One region of the Janthinobacterium sp. 78 genome, then DNA from elsewhere that is predicted to be linked to it. Evidence: predicted binding sites of a transcription regulator. Region 1 holds the regulator's gene; each other region holds the start of a gene.
What was found. Region 1 encodes FNR, which switches genes on or off when oxygen is low (the NO sensors DNR and NnrR bind a similar motif). Its sites were predicted from a motif close to TTGATNNNNATCAA; they were not measured.

Region 2: C8C92_RS21705 (universal stress protein) is a predicted target of FNR. The motif match lies at 1,462-1,475, and genes of this name have one in related genera.
Region 3: C8C92_RS15165 (XrtA system polysaccharide chain length determinant) is a predicted target of FNR. The motif match lies at 1,182-1,195, and genes of this name have one in related genera.

The regions. Positions count from the first base shown of each region.
Region 1 covers NZ_QENT01000001.1:334,432-337,706, reverse strand. Annotated here, with positions in the region: gene C8C92_RS01405 (response regulator) at 1-792, opposite strand, end outside; gene fnr (fumarate/nitrate reduction transcriptional regulator Fnr) at 1,032-1,790, shown strand; gene C8C92_RS01395 (FixH family protein) at 1,794-2,318, opposite strand; gene ccoG (cytochrome c oxidase accessory protein CcoG) at 2,465-3,275, opposite strand, start outside.
Region 2 covers NZ_QENT01000001.1:4,927,254-4,930,528, reverse strand. Annotated here, with positions in the region: gene C8C92_RS21710 (response regulator transcription factor) at 109-753, opposite strand; gene C8C92_RS21705 (universal stress protein) at 913-1,380, opposite strand; gene C8C92_RS21700 (protein phosphatase CheZ) at 1,847-2,704, shown strand; gene C8C92_RS21695 (chemotaxis protein CheA) at 2,704-3,275, shown strand, end outside.
Region 3 covers NZ_QENT01000001.1:3,454,800-3,458,074, forward strand. Annotated here, with positions in the region: gene C8C92_RS15155 (long-chain N-acyl amino acid synthase) at 1-259, opposite strand, end outside; gene C8C92_RS15160 (XrtA/PEP-CTERM system exopolysaccharide export protein) at 459-1,082, opposite strand; gene C8C92_RS15165 (XrtA system polysaccharide chain length determinant) at 1,335-2,864, shown strand; gene C8C92_RS15170 (XrtA-associated tyrosine autokinase) at 2,884-3,275, shown strand, end outside.

The DNA.
Region 1 (3,275 bases):
GTTCACCGATTTCAGGCGTTTGAAGCTGTTGACGGCCGTGATGCCGCGGCTGTTGGTGCTGACCATGCTGCCTTCGCCATCTTGCTTCAGCAACTGCGTGGTGGTCAGGTTGGCGTTCGGCAGGCGCGGCTGCAGCAAGCGGCTGGTGTCGGGGTGCAGCACGTAGCGCGGCACGGCGCCGCGCGTGAGGATGAAGTAATAGCCGCTCTTGCCGATCTTTTCCGAACGCAAGCGTCCCAGCAGGTTGTCCTTGTACAGGCGCAGCACGCCGATCACCACGCCAGCCACCTGGCCATCGGCGGTGAGCACGGGCGCCACCATCTGCACGATGGGCATGCCGCTCGACTTGCCCAGCATCGGCTCGGTGATCATGGGCTGGCGCGTGCGCAGCACGGTCTGGAAATATTCGCGCTCGGCGACGTTGATGCCGGCGCGCCCCGCTACTTCCGGCATGTCGGCTACGACGGCGCCTTGCGCATCGAGCACCAGCACGTCGTCGAACAGTACCAGCATCGAGCGGCGCGAATAGTATTCGCGCAATTGGGCGGGCTGGGCGATCAATGCCGGCGGCTGTTGCCGGGCCGTCAAAGTGACGATCTGCAGCAGCATGCCCAGCTTGTCGTCGAGTTCGGCAGCGGTGCGGGTGATCAGGGCAGACTGCTGGCTCAGCAGTACTCGGGTGAAGTCGGCGCGCATGCGCTGCACCTGTATCATGGTGACCAGCGCGATCATGGCGATCGAGGTCAGGCTGGTGGCCAGCGCGACTTTTGCTTTGATGCCGAGAGGCTTCATGATTTCCTTTTCAGTACCGGGCGGTACAGGCGGCAGCTAATGCTGTCGGGAATTTTCCTATCAATACATCAACTTGGCAAGCGGCGCTGCGCAAATTGCCTTCCCCACATGGGCTTTTAACGATGTTGCCATATAATCAAAGTCAGAACGTCGTTTATTCAGCGGAAATGCGGTGAAATTGGCACACGGCAACCCTGTATGCAGTAAACTCGTTATTGCATTTTCTAAAAGGTACCGACATGACTGAAGCGCTACTCACTCCCACCATGCCCACAGTGACCGTGGAAGCGTTGCGTGCGCGATGCTCGACCTGCAGCATGCATCAATTGTGCCTGCCGATGGGCCTCGATGTGGGCGACATGGACAGGCTGGACCAGATCATCGGCCGCCGCCGCAAGATCGTGCGCGGTGCCTCGCTGTTCCGCATCGGCGACTCGTTCCAGAATCTGTACGCGATCCGCCTGGGGCACTTCAAGACGTACCAGATCAATCCGGGCGGTGAAGAGCAGGTGACGGGTTTCCAGATGGCTGGCGAACTGCTGGGTATGGACGCCATCAGCGCCGACCGCCATCACTGTAATGCGGTGGCGCTGGAAGACAGCGAAGTGTGTGAAATTCCTTTTTCCAGCCTGGAACAATTACTGGGCAATATGCCGACCCTGCTGCGTCATTTCCATCGCATGATGAGCCAGGAAATCACGCGCGAGCAAAGCGTCATGCTGTTGCTGGGCAATATGCAGGCGACCCAGCGTTTTGCCGCCTTTATCGTCAACCTGGCCTCGCGCTATGAAGCGCGCGGCTATTCGGCCAGCAAATTTCAGCTGCGCATGTCGCGCGAGGAAATCGGCAATTACCTGGGGCTGACCATCGAGAGCGTCAGCCGTTTATTGTCGAAATTCAAGAAGGAAGGCTGGCTGCGCGTCTCCAACCGCGAGATCGAGATCTTGCAGCCCGCCAAGTTGAAAGCCATTACGGCCGGCACGGACGTCTGCAAATAAGGCTTACAGTTCCTCATCTGCATGCAGCGCGATGCTGCGCTGCAGCGGCCAGGTCCAGATGCCGGACAGGCGCCACTCGCGTTTGTCGTTTTCCACCAGTACTTGCCAGCGGCTGCGTTCGAGCATCGGCAGCGCGACGGAAAAATTGCCGGCCGCATCGGGCTGCACCAGCAGCTTGATATCCTTTTCCGGCAGGGTCGCATGCGCCAGATGCAGCTGCAGCGGACCCTGGTAAGCCTTGCCGAAGCTGTGCACGGAACCACTCAGGCGCGCTGACGCCACATCATAGGACAGGCTGGTATCCATCGCCAGGTCGCTGGCGATCGTATCGCGCCGCAAGTCCTGGTTGATCGCCTTGCCCTGCTTGTAATAGTCGCCCACCACCAGCGCATCGGGCTGCGTAAACGCGATATAGCCCATGAAGCTGCCGACGACCACCGACAGGCCGGGGCCGATCATCAGCAGCCAAGGCCAGCGATGCTTGTACCAGGGATCGGCGGGTGCTTGCAGTTTCAGACTGTCGGACATTTTGTTCTCCTTGGGGTCGGACCCTGTGGGTCTGACCCCAGCTTTTGCTTCTGGGTTGAAAATACAGTAAACCTACCGCATGTTGGATGCTACCCCTACGGCGACATACCGGGGTCGGACCCGGAGGGTCCGACCCCGAATCAACATCACCGCGGTACGATGAATACCGCGCTTTCACGCACATGCAGCGATGGGTCGTCCAGCGAATGCAATTCGATCGCAATCTTGTTCGAACCCTTCTCACCCACGCCGTGCGGCACGCGCAGGCGGATCGGCCAACCCAGCGTTTCCGTCGGCTGCAAGGTCACCTCTTCGCGCGTCAGCAAGGTCAGGCCCGGCAAGCCGGAAGCGCTGATTTTAAAATGCTGGGTTTGCTCCGAGGTGTTCATGATCTGCAAGCGGTAGACGTTTTCGATCATGCCATCTTCCACTTCGCGTCCCATCGAACCGCGGTCGCGGATCACGTCCATTTTCAGGGGCGTGCGCAGCGCCAGCGAGGTACACACGGCAATGATGATCAGGGCCAGGATGGAAGTGTAGATCAGCACGCGCGGGCGCATGGCGCGCTGGCGGATCTGCTTCGAACTGAAGTTGTTTTCCATCGCATGGTCGGTACTGTAGCGTACCAGTCCCCGCGGCCGGTCGACCTTGTCCATCACCGTATTGCAGGCATCGACGCAGGCGGCGCAGCCGATGCATTCATACTGCAGGCCGTTGCGGATATCGATGCCGGTCGGACACACCTGCACGCACAGGGTGCAGTCGATGCAGTCGCCCAGCTTGTCGTTGTTGCCGGCCTTCTTGCTGATGGCGCCACGCGGTTCGCCGCGCTTGGCATCGTAGGTGATGATCAGCGTGTCCTGGTCGAACATGGCGCTCTGGAAGCGCGCGTAGGGGCACATGTATTTGCACACCTGCTCGCGCAGCCAGCCCGCGTTGCCGTAGGTTGCCAGGCTG
Region 2 (3,275 bases), 4.6 Mb from region 1:
CAGTATGCCAACAACCGTATGCAATTAATATCAGCAGTGGCTGAATATGGCAGTAGGAGCTATGGCAGCTGATGTAGGATTGTTCCTACGGCGGCGCGCGCGGGCCGCTCAGGTCTTGAAGGGGGAAAGCAGGCGGTGTGCCACGGCATACTGCACCATTTCCGACAGCGAACTCATGCCCATCTTTTGCATGATGCGCGTCTTGTGCGTACTCACGGTTTTCACGCTCAGGTGCAGATTGTTGGCGATTTCCGTGATCGACTTGCCTGCCACCAGCAGGGAAAAGACTTCGAACTCGCGGTCCGACAGCTGTTTGTGCAGCAGGCTTTCATTCGGCATCATGATGTTGAGCACAAGCTGCTCTGCCACCTCGGCGCTGATGTAGGGGCGGCCCGACGCCACCTTGTGGATGGCGCCCACCAGCTGGGTTCCCGCGCTTTCCTTGGTCAGATAGCCTTGCGCGCCGGCGCGGATGGCGCGCACCGCATATTGCTCTTCCTCGTGCATGGTGAGGATCAGGATGGCCAGCTTGGGGGCCTCGCTGCGGATTTGCCGGATCAGGTCGACGCCGCTGCGGCCCGGCATCGACAGGTCGAGCAGCAACAGGTCGAAGCCGCCCTGGCGCACGTGGTTGAGTACCTCAAAGCCGTCGATGGCTTCGCCCACGATGTCGATGTCCGGCGCGCCGTCAAGGATGCGTTTCAATCCTTCCCGCATGATGGTGTGGTCGTCGGCAATCACAATACGTATCATAGGCGCGCAATCTGGAAGCGTGTAAGGTGTCCTGGCCGTTTCGTGGCGGCCGGCCAGGTGTTAAGAAACGAGAAACGTTGTCATTTTAACTGAAAAGGCCGCAGTGTTGCCTTTTACCCGCGCAGTGCGATGCGGCGGCCTGCGTGGCCATGTGACCCCTTATTTTGACGGGGGTTCCTTGATCAGCCTATGCACGAGCACTGGCAATTTAGAGTGCGACAGCACTTTGTTGGTCACGCTGCCGAGCAGCAATTGCCCCCAGCCGCTGCGGCCATGCGAGCCCATGAAGATCAGGTCGCAGTGCTGCAATTGCGCCACTTCCACGATTTTCAGGGCCGGGCTGTCGGAAAAGGCCGTCAGGCCCGTCGCTTCCAGGCCCCGCTTGGCGGCCGCGTCGAGGATGGGCTGCCAGTGGTCGGCGCCCGCCTTGCGCATGGCGATGCGGTACTCCTCTTCGCTGGGATAGCTGGGTGGAATGATTTCGATGTACACCGGGTACTGGTACTCGGGCGCCACGTACACGGCAAGGATGTCGGCTTGCATCTGTTCGGCAAAGGCAACGCCGGCACAGGCCGTCAGGTTGGAGACGGTGGAGCCGTCCGTGGCGATCAGAATTTTCTTATACATGGCAGGTCCTTTGGCGGTGACTCAGCGCGTGCAACGCCCCTTATTGTAGGCGCGGCAGCAGCATGGTATTCATGTAAAGACTTGATAATTATCAATACTATTGCACCTTCAGTATAGACAACATTGGCAGAAAGATCGTGTTTTAGCCGCAACGCCAGGCATGAACACTGTTGCGCAGCCGCCCGCGAGCAGGATTTCTTGTGCGCCGCGTGCTCTTGCACGCATGCCAATGGTAGTATTTCAAAATACAACAGCAGGAACACTTATTTCCTCACGGAAAAGCTCTTGTGGGCCAGCTTTACACCAGGAAGCGCGTTTTGAGATTTACCAACAGGGCGGCGCCCTGCTACACTCGCACCATCGCAGCGGTATTGCCTCAAATCATCTTAATCGAGAAATTGTGGGTATCAGTCTGTAAAACGCACAGTTCAGGCGGAATTTTGACAAATTATGGAGAAGCAGGGATATGACCAACGCCGCTGATGATTTCGATGCATTATTCGATGAAGTATCCGCGCAAAGCGCGGCCGCAGCCACGCCGGCGCCTGCCGCAGCGCCCGCAGCCGTGATCGCGGACGACGATTTTGACGCGCTGTTCGATTCGGTGTCGGCCAGCGCCGCCGTGCCGCCAGCGGCCGCGGAAGCGCCAGTCGCCGCCGCGCCGGAAGCGCCACCTGCGACAACGGCAGGCATGCCTGGCGAAGCGGCCGATCCTGTTGACCAGTCCGACAAGCCGATGTTCGAACGCCTGGGCGGCATCGTGCGCCTGCTGCACGATTCGCTGCGCGAACTGGGCTACGACAAGGCGTTGACGGAAGCGTCGTCGCAGATCGTCGACGCACAGGACCGCCTGGAATATGTCGCCACCCTGACGGAACAGGCTGCCAACAAGGTTCTGAATACGCTCGACGAAGGCATGCCGGCGCAAGATGTGTTGTCGAAGAAAGCCAAGGACATGGACAGCCGCTGGACGGCGCTGTTTGATGGCAAGCTGAGCCTGGAAGAGTTCAAGGCCCTGGCCGGCGATTCGCGCCAGTTCGCGCAAGCCGTTGCCGAGGCAACGGAAGCGGAAAAAGCGCGCTTGCTGGAAATCATGATGGCGCAGGACTTCCAGGACATCACGGGCCAGCTGATCAAAAAAGTGGTCAACATCACCAAGACGGTGGAAAACGAATTGGCTCAGCTGCTGCGCGACAACGCGCCGGCCGAGGTGCGCGAAAAACTGGCGCAAAAGCCGGTGCCGCTGATGCAGGGCCCATCCGTGCCGTCGGTGGCACTGGACCAGGATAATGTAGACGACCTTCTTGCGGATTTGGGATTCTAATGGACGATATGCTCAAGGATTTCGTCGTTGAGGCGATGGATCTTGCGGTTAATGTTGAAGAGCACTTATTGCGCCTCGAGCGTGATCCTGACAACAAGGAAACACTGAATGCCGTGTTTCGTTCCTTCCACACCATCAAGGGTGGCGCCGGCTTCATGGGCCTGCCTGCACTGGTGGCGGCCTGCCATCTGACGGAAAATCTGTTCGACGCCCTGCGCACGGGCGCCGCGCCGGTGACCCCGATCGCCATCGAGGCGGCGCTGCAAGCGTCCGGTTTCGTCGCCGACCAGCTGACGGAACTGGCCAACGGTGCCGCGCCGGAAGCCTTGCCGGCCATGCCGGAAGAGCTGGAACACATTCTGACGAACGCCATCGAAGGCAAGGGCATGGACGCACACGCACCGGCCGCTGCCGTGGTAGCGGAAGTCGCCGTGGTGGTTGCCGAGGTGGTCGTGGCGGCGCCAGCCGCCGCTGTTTCCACCGCCAGCGCCGATGGCCTCGACTGGGAAGGCATGTACAACGCCGTCGTGCCGGCGGGCAGCCAGATCGCTGCCGCAGCGGCCTCCGCCGT
Region 3 (3,275 bases), 3.1 Mb from region 1:
CCGTTTCCGCAAATAGGGTGATTTTATTCAACGCATGCGCGATGCCGGGATCGACGGCATAGCCGCGCCAGCCGTACATCTTACGGATCAGCAAACTGGCCGCCTCGCGCCGGCCACGCGAATTGGCCATGCGGATATGAAAGCGCTGCAGGTCGAGCTCGTGCTCCATGGCCGGGTCGATCTGGCCCTCGCCCACCACCAGGTCACTGAAAGTACCGGGCGTGTCGAAGGAAATAATAGGTTCATCTTGAAAGCTCATCTTGTCCTCACGTTCATTGGGCAGCCGTCTAAACGGACTGAAGCCAATGCCTTGTGACAAGATAAAAAGCAGAGAAGTTCCCGCGTCAGGCAAAAAAACAGAAGATAGTGCTATTTAATAGCAAAATTGCACGCTGAAATTTGCCTGCAAGTACAAATTGACAAATATAAGTACTGTTTTGATATTGCCGAGCCCGCTGCTAAAAAAAGCTCTCCGGTATCAGCAACACGTCGCCCGGCCGCATCATGACATTCGCGGAAATATCGCCGCTCTTGAGCAGGTCGTCCAGGCGCACGCGCAGCTGCTGCTGGCTGCCGTCGCGCATGCGGATGATGCTGGCCTTGTTGCCAGCGGCAAAGTCCGTGATGCCGCCCACGGCGATGAGCACGTCCATCAGCGACATGCCGAGGCGGTACGGCAGCGCCTGCGGCTTGGCCGCCTCGCCGATGACCCGGATCTGCTCGCCATACGGGCCCGAGAAATTGGTGACGATGACCGTCACCACCGGTTGCTGGATAAACTTGCCCAAGGCTTGCTCGATATCGCGCGCCAGCTGAGTCGAGGTCTTGCCGCTGGCGGCCAGATCCTCCACCAGCGGCGTGGTGATCTTGCCATCGGGCCGCACGGCCACCGTCAGCGACACTTCCGGATTGCGCCAGACGATGATGTTGACGGAGTCGCCCGGGCCGATCAGATAGTCGTGCATGGGGGCGCTGTCGTCGGCGGGCGCCAGCGGATAGCGTGTGCGGCAGCCCCCCAGCAAGCTGGCGCTACAGGCCAGGAGCAGCGTGTGGCAGACAAAAGCACGGCGAAACGGATTCATGCGGGGCCTCTTCGAGTCGATGGCGCGTCCATGGCCGGCCCCGCAGAACCAGCCTGGGCCGCGAACTTCCTATGATTATTAAAACCCGGCAAGTGAACCTTGAGGCGTATCAAGAAGCAATCATCTTGGGAAATCTTGCTCCACAGGCGCCCTATACTTTGCTTACTCAACAGGCAAGCATTTCTTGCAAGACGCCGTTGTCCGCGCCGCCCAGCCATCGACCGTGCAGCACCGTCACCAGAAGGAAGCGACATGGAGCAATTGATACAGCAACTGCTTTCCAGCCTGAAAGGCATCTGGAAGTACCGCTGGCATGCGCTGCTGGTGGCGTGGCTGGTGGCGATCGGTGGCTTCATCAAGGTCATTACGCTACCCGACGACTTCCAGACGTCGGCGCGCGTGTTTGTCGATACGCAAACCATCCTCAAGCCGCTGCTGGCCGGCATGACCAGCGTGCCGAACACGGAACAGCAGGTGGCCATCATGAGCCGCACCCTGCTCAGCCGCCCCAACGTGGAGCGCGTCATGCGCATGGTCGACCTCGATCTGAATTCGAAGACCGTGCGCGAACACGAAGCCCGGCTCGATGAGCTGATGAGCCGCATCAAGATCAGCGGCACCAGCGCCTACGACATCTACACCATCAGCTACAGCGGGCGCGACCCGAAGCTGGTGCGCGACGTGGTGCAAAGCCTGCTGACCATCTTTGTCGAAGGCAGTTTCCAGGGAAAAAAGGGCGATTCGCAGAAAGCCGTGCAATTCATCGACGAGCAGATCAAGAATTACGAGGACAAGCTGAGCGCGGCGGAAAACCTGGTGAAGGAATTCAAGATCCGCAACAACCTGCTGCTGCCGCGCCAGGGCATCGACTATGGCAGCCAGCTGCTGATGTCATCCGATAGCCTGAACAATGCCAAGCTGGAACTGGTCGAGGCGGAACAGGCGCGCAAGGCCATCCTGAGCCAGATCGAAGGCGACGAGCCCGTGCTCGATTTGGAACCGAACGCGGCGGCCATCACCAACCCTGAACTCGATGAGCGCATCGCCTCGCTGAACAAGAATCTGGACAGCCTGCGCATGCAATTTACGGAATTGCATCCCGACATCATCGCCTCGAAGCGCCTCATTGCCCAGCTGGAAGAGCGCAAAATCGAGGAAAGCAAGCTGAAAACGGCGTCCGGCGACCCGGGCAAGAACTACAGCCCCATGCTGCAGCAGTTGAAGGTGGCGCTGACGGACGCGGACGCCAAGGTGGCCGCCATCCGCGCCCGCGTGCAGGAATACAACGCGCGCAATGAGCGCCTGCTGGCGCAAAGCAATGCCGTACCCGAGGTGGAATCGCAGCTGGCGCAACTGAACCGCGACTACATCATCAACAAGGAAAACTATGAAAAGCTGATCGGCCGGCGCGAAGCGGCCAAGCTGTCGGGCGAACTCAGTTCCACGACCGAGATGATGGCCTTCAAGATCATCGACCCGCCCACGGTGCAATATGCGCCCGTCGGCCCGAACCGTCCGCTGCTGTTTTCCGCAGCGCTGGGCGCGGCGCTGGTGGCCGGCATCGCCACGGCCCTCTTGATCAGCCAGGTGCGCCCCACCTTCCTCAGCCCCGCCGAACTGCGCGATGCCACGGGCTTGAATGTGCTGGGCACGGTATCGATGAACTGGACGCCGCTGCAGCAGGTGCGCCGCCGCCGCGCCCGCTATGCCTTTGCCGGCTGTCTGGGCAGCCTGTTCCTGCTGTACGGCGGGGTCATGACGGCCGCGCTGCTGAAATTCTAGAGCCACCAAGGGAGCGACGATGAGCAGCAAGGACAGCGGCAAGCAGGAATCCACGATCCTGGGCGTGGCCGAGGCCAGCGTGGCTTATGGTCCAGATGTCGCGGATGGTGCGGATGGCGCGGCGGCGGCCGCCGCCCCCCAGTACCGCCCCCTGAACCTGGCCCGCCTGGCGGAGCAAGGCATGCTCACGCAGGAAGGCGGGCGCAGTTCGGTGGCCGAAGATTTTCGCATCATCAAGCGCCCGCTGCTGCGCCAGGCGCGCGCCAGCGGCGCCGAGGCCATCCGCCACGGCAACCTGATCGTCGTCACCAGCGCCATGCCCGGCGAAGGCAAGACGTATTGCGCCGTCAACCTGGCCATGAGCATCGCCATGGAAATGGATATCACGGTGCTGCTGGTCGATGCCGACGT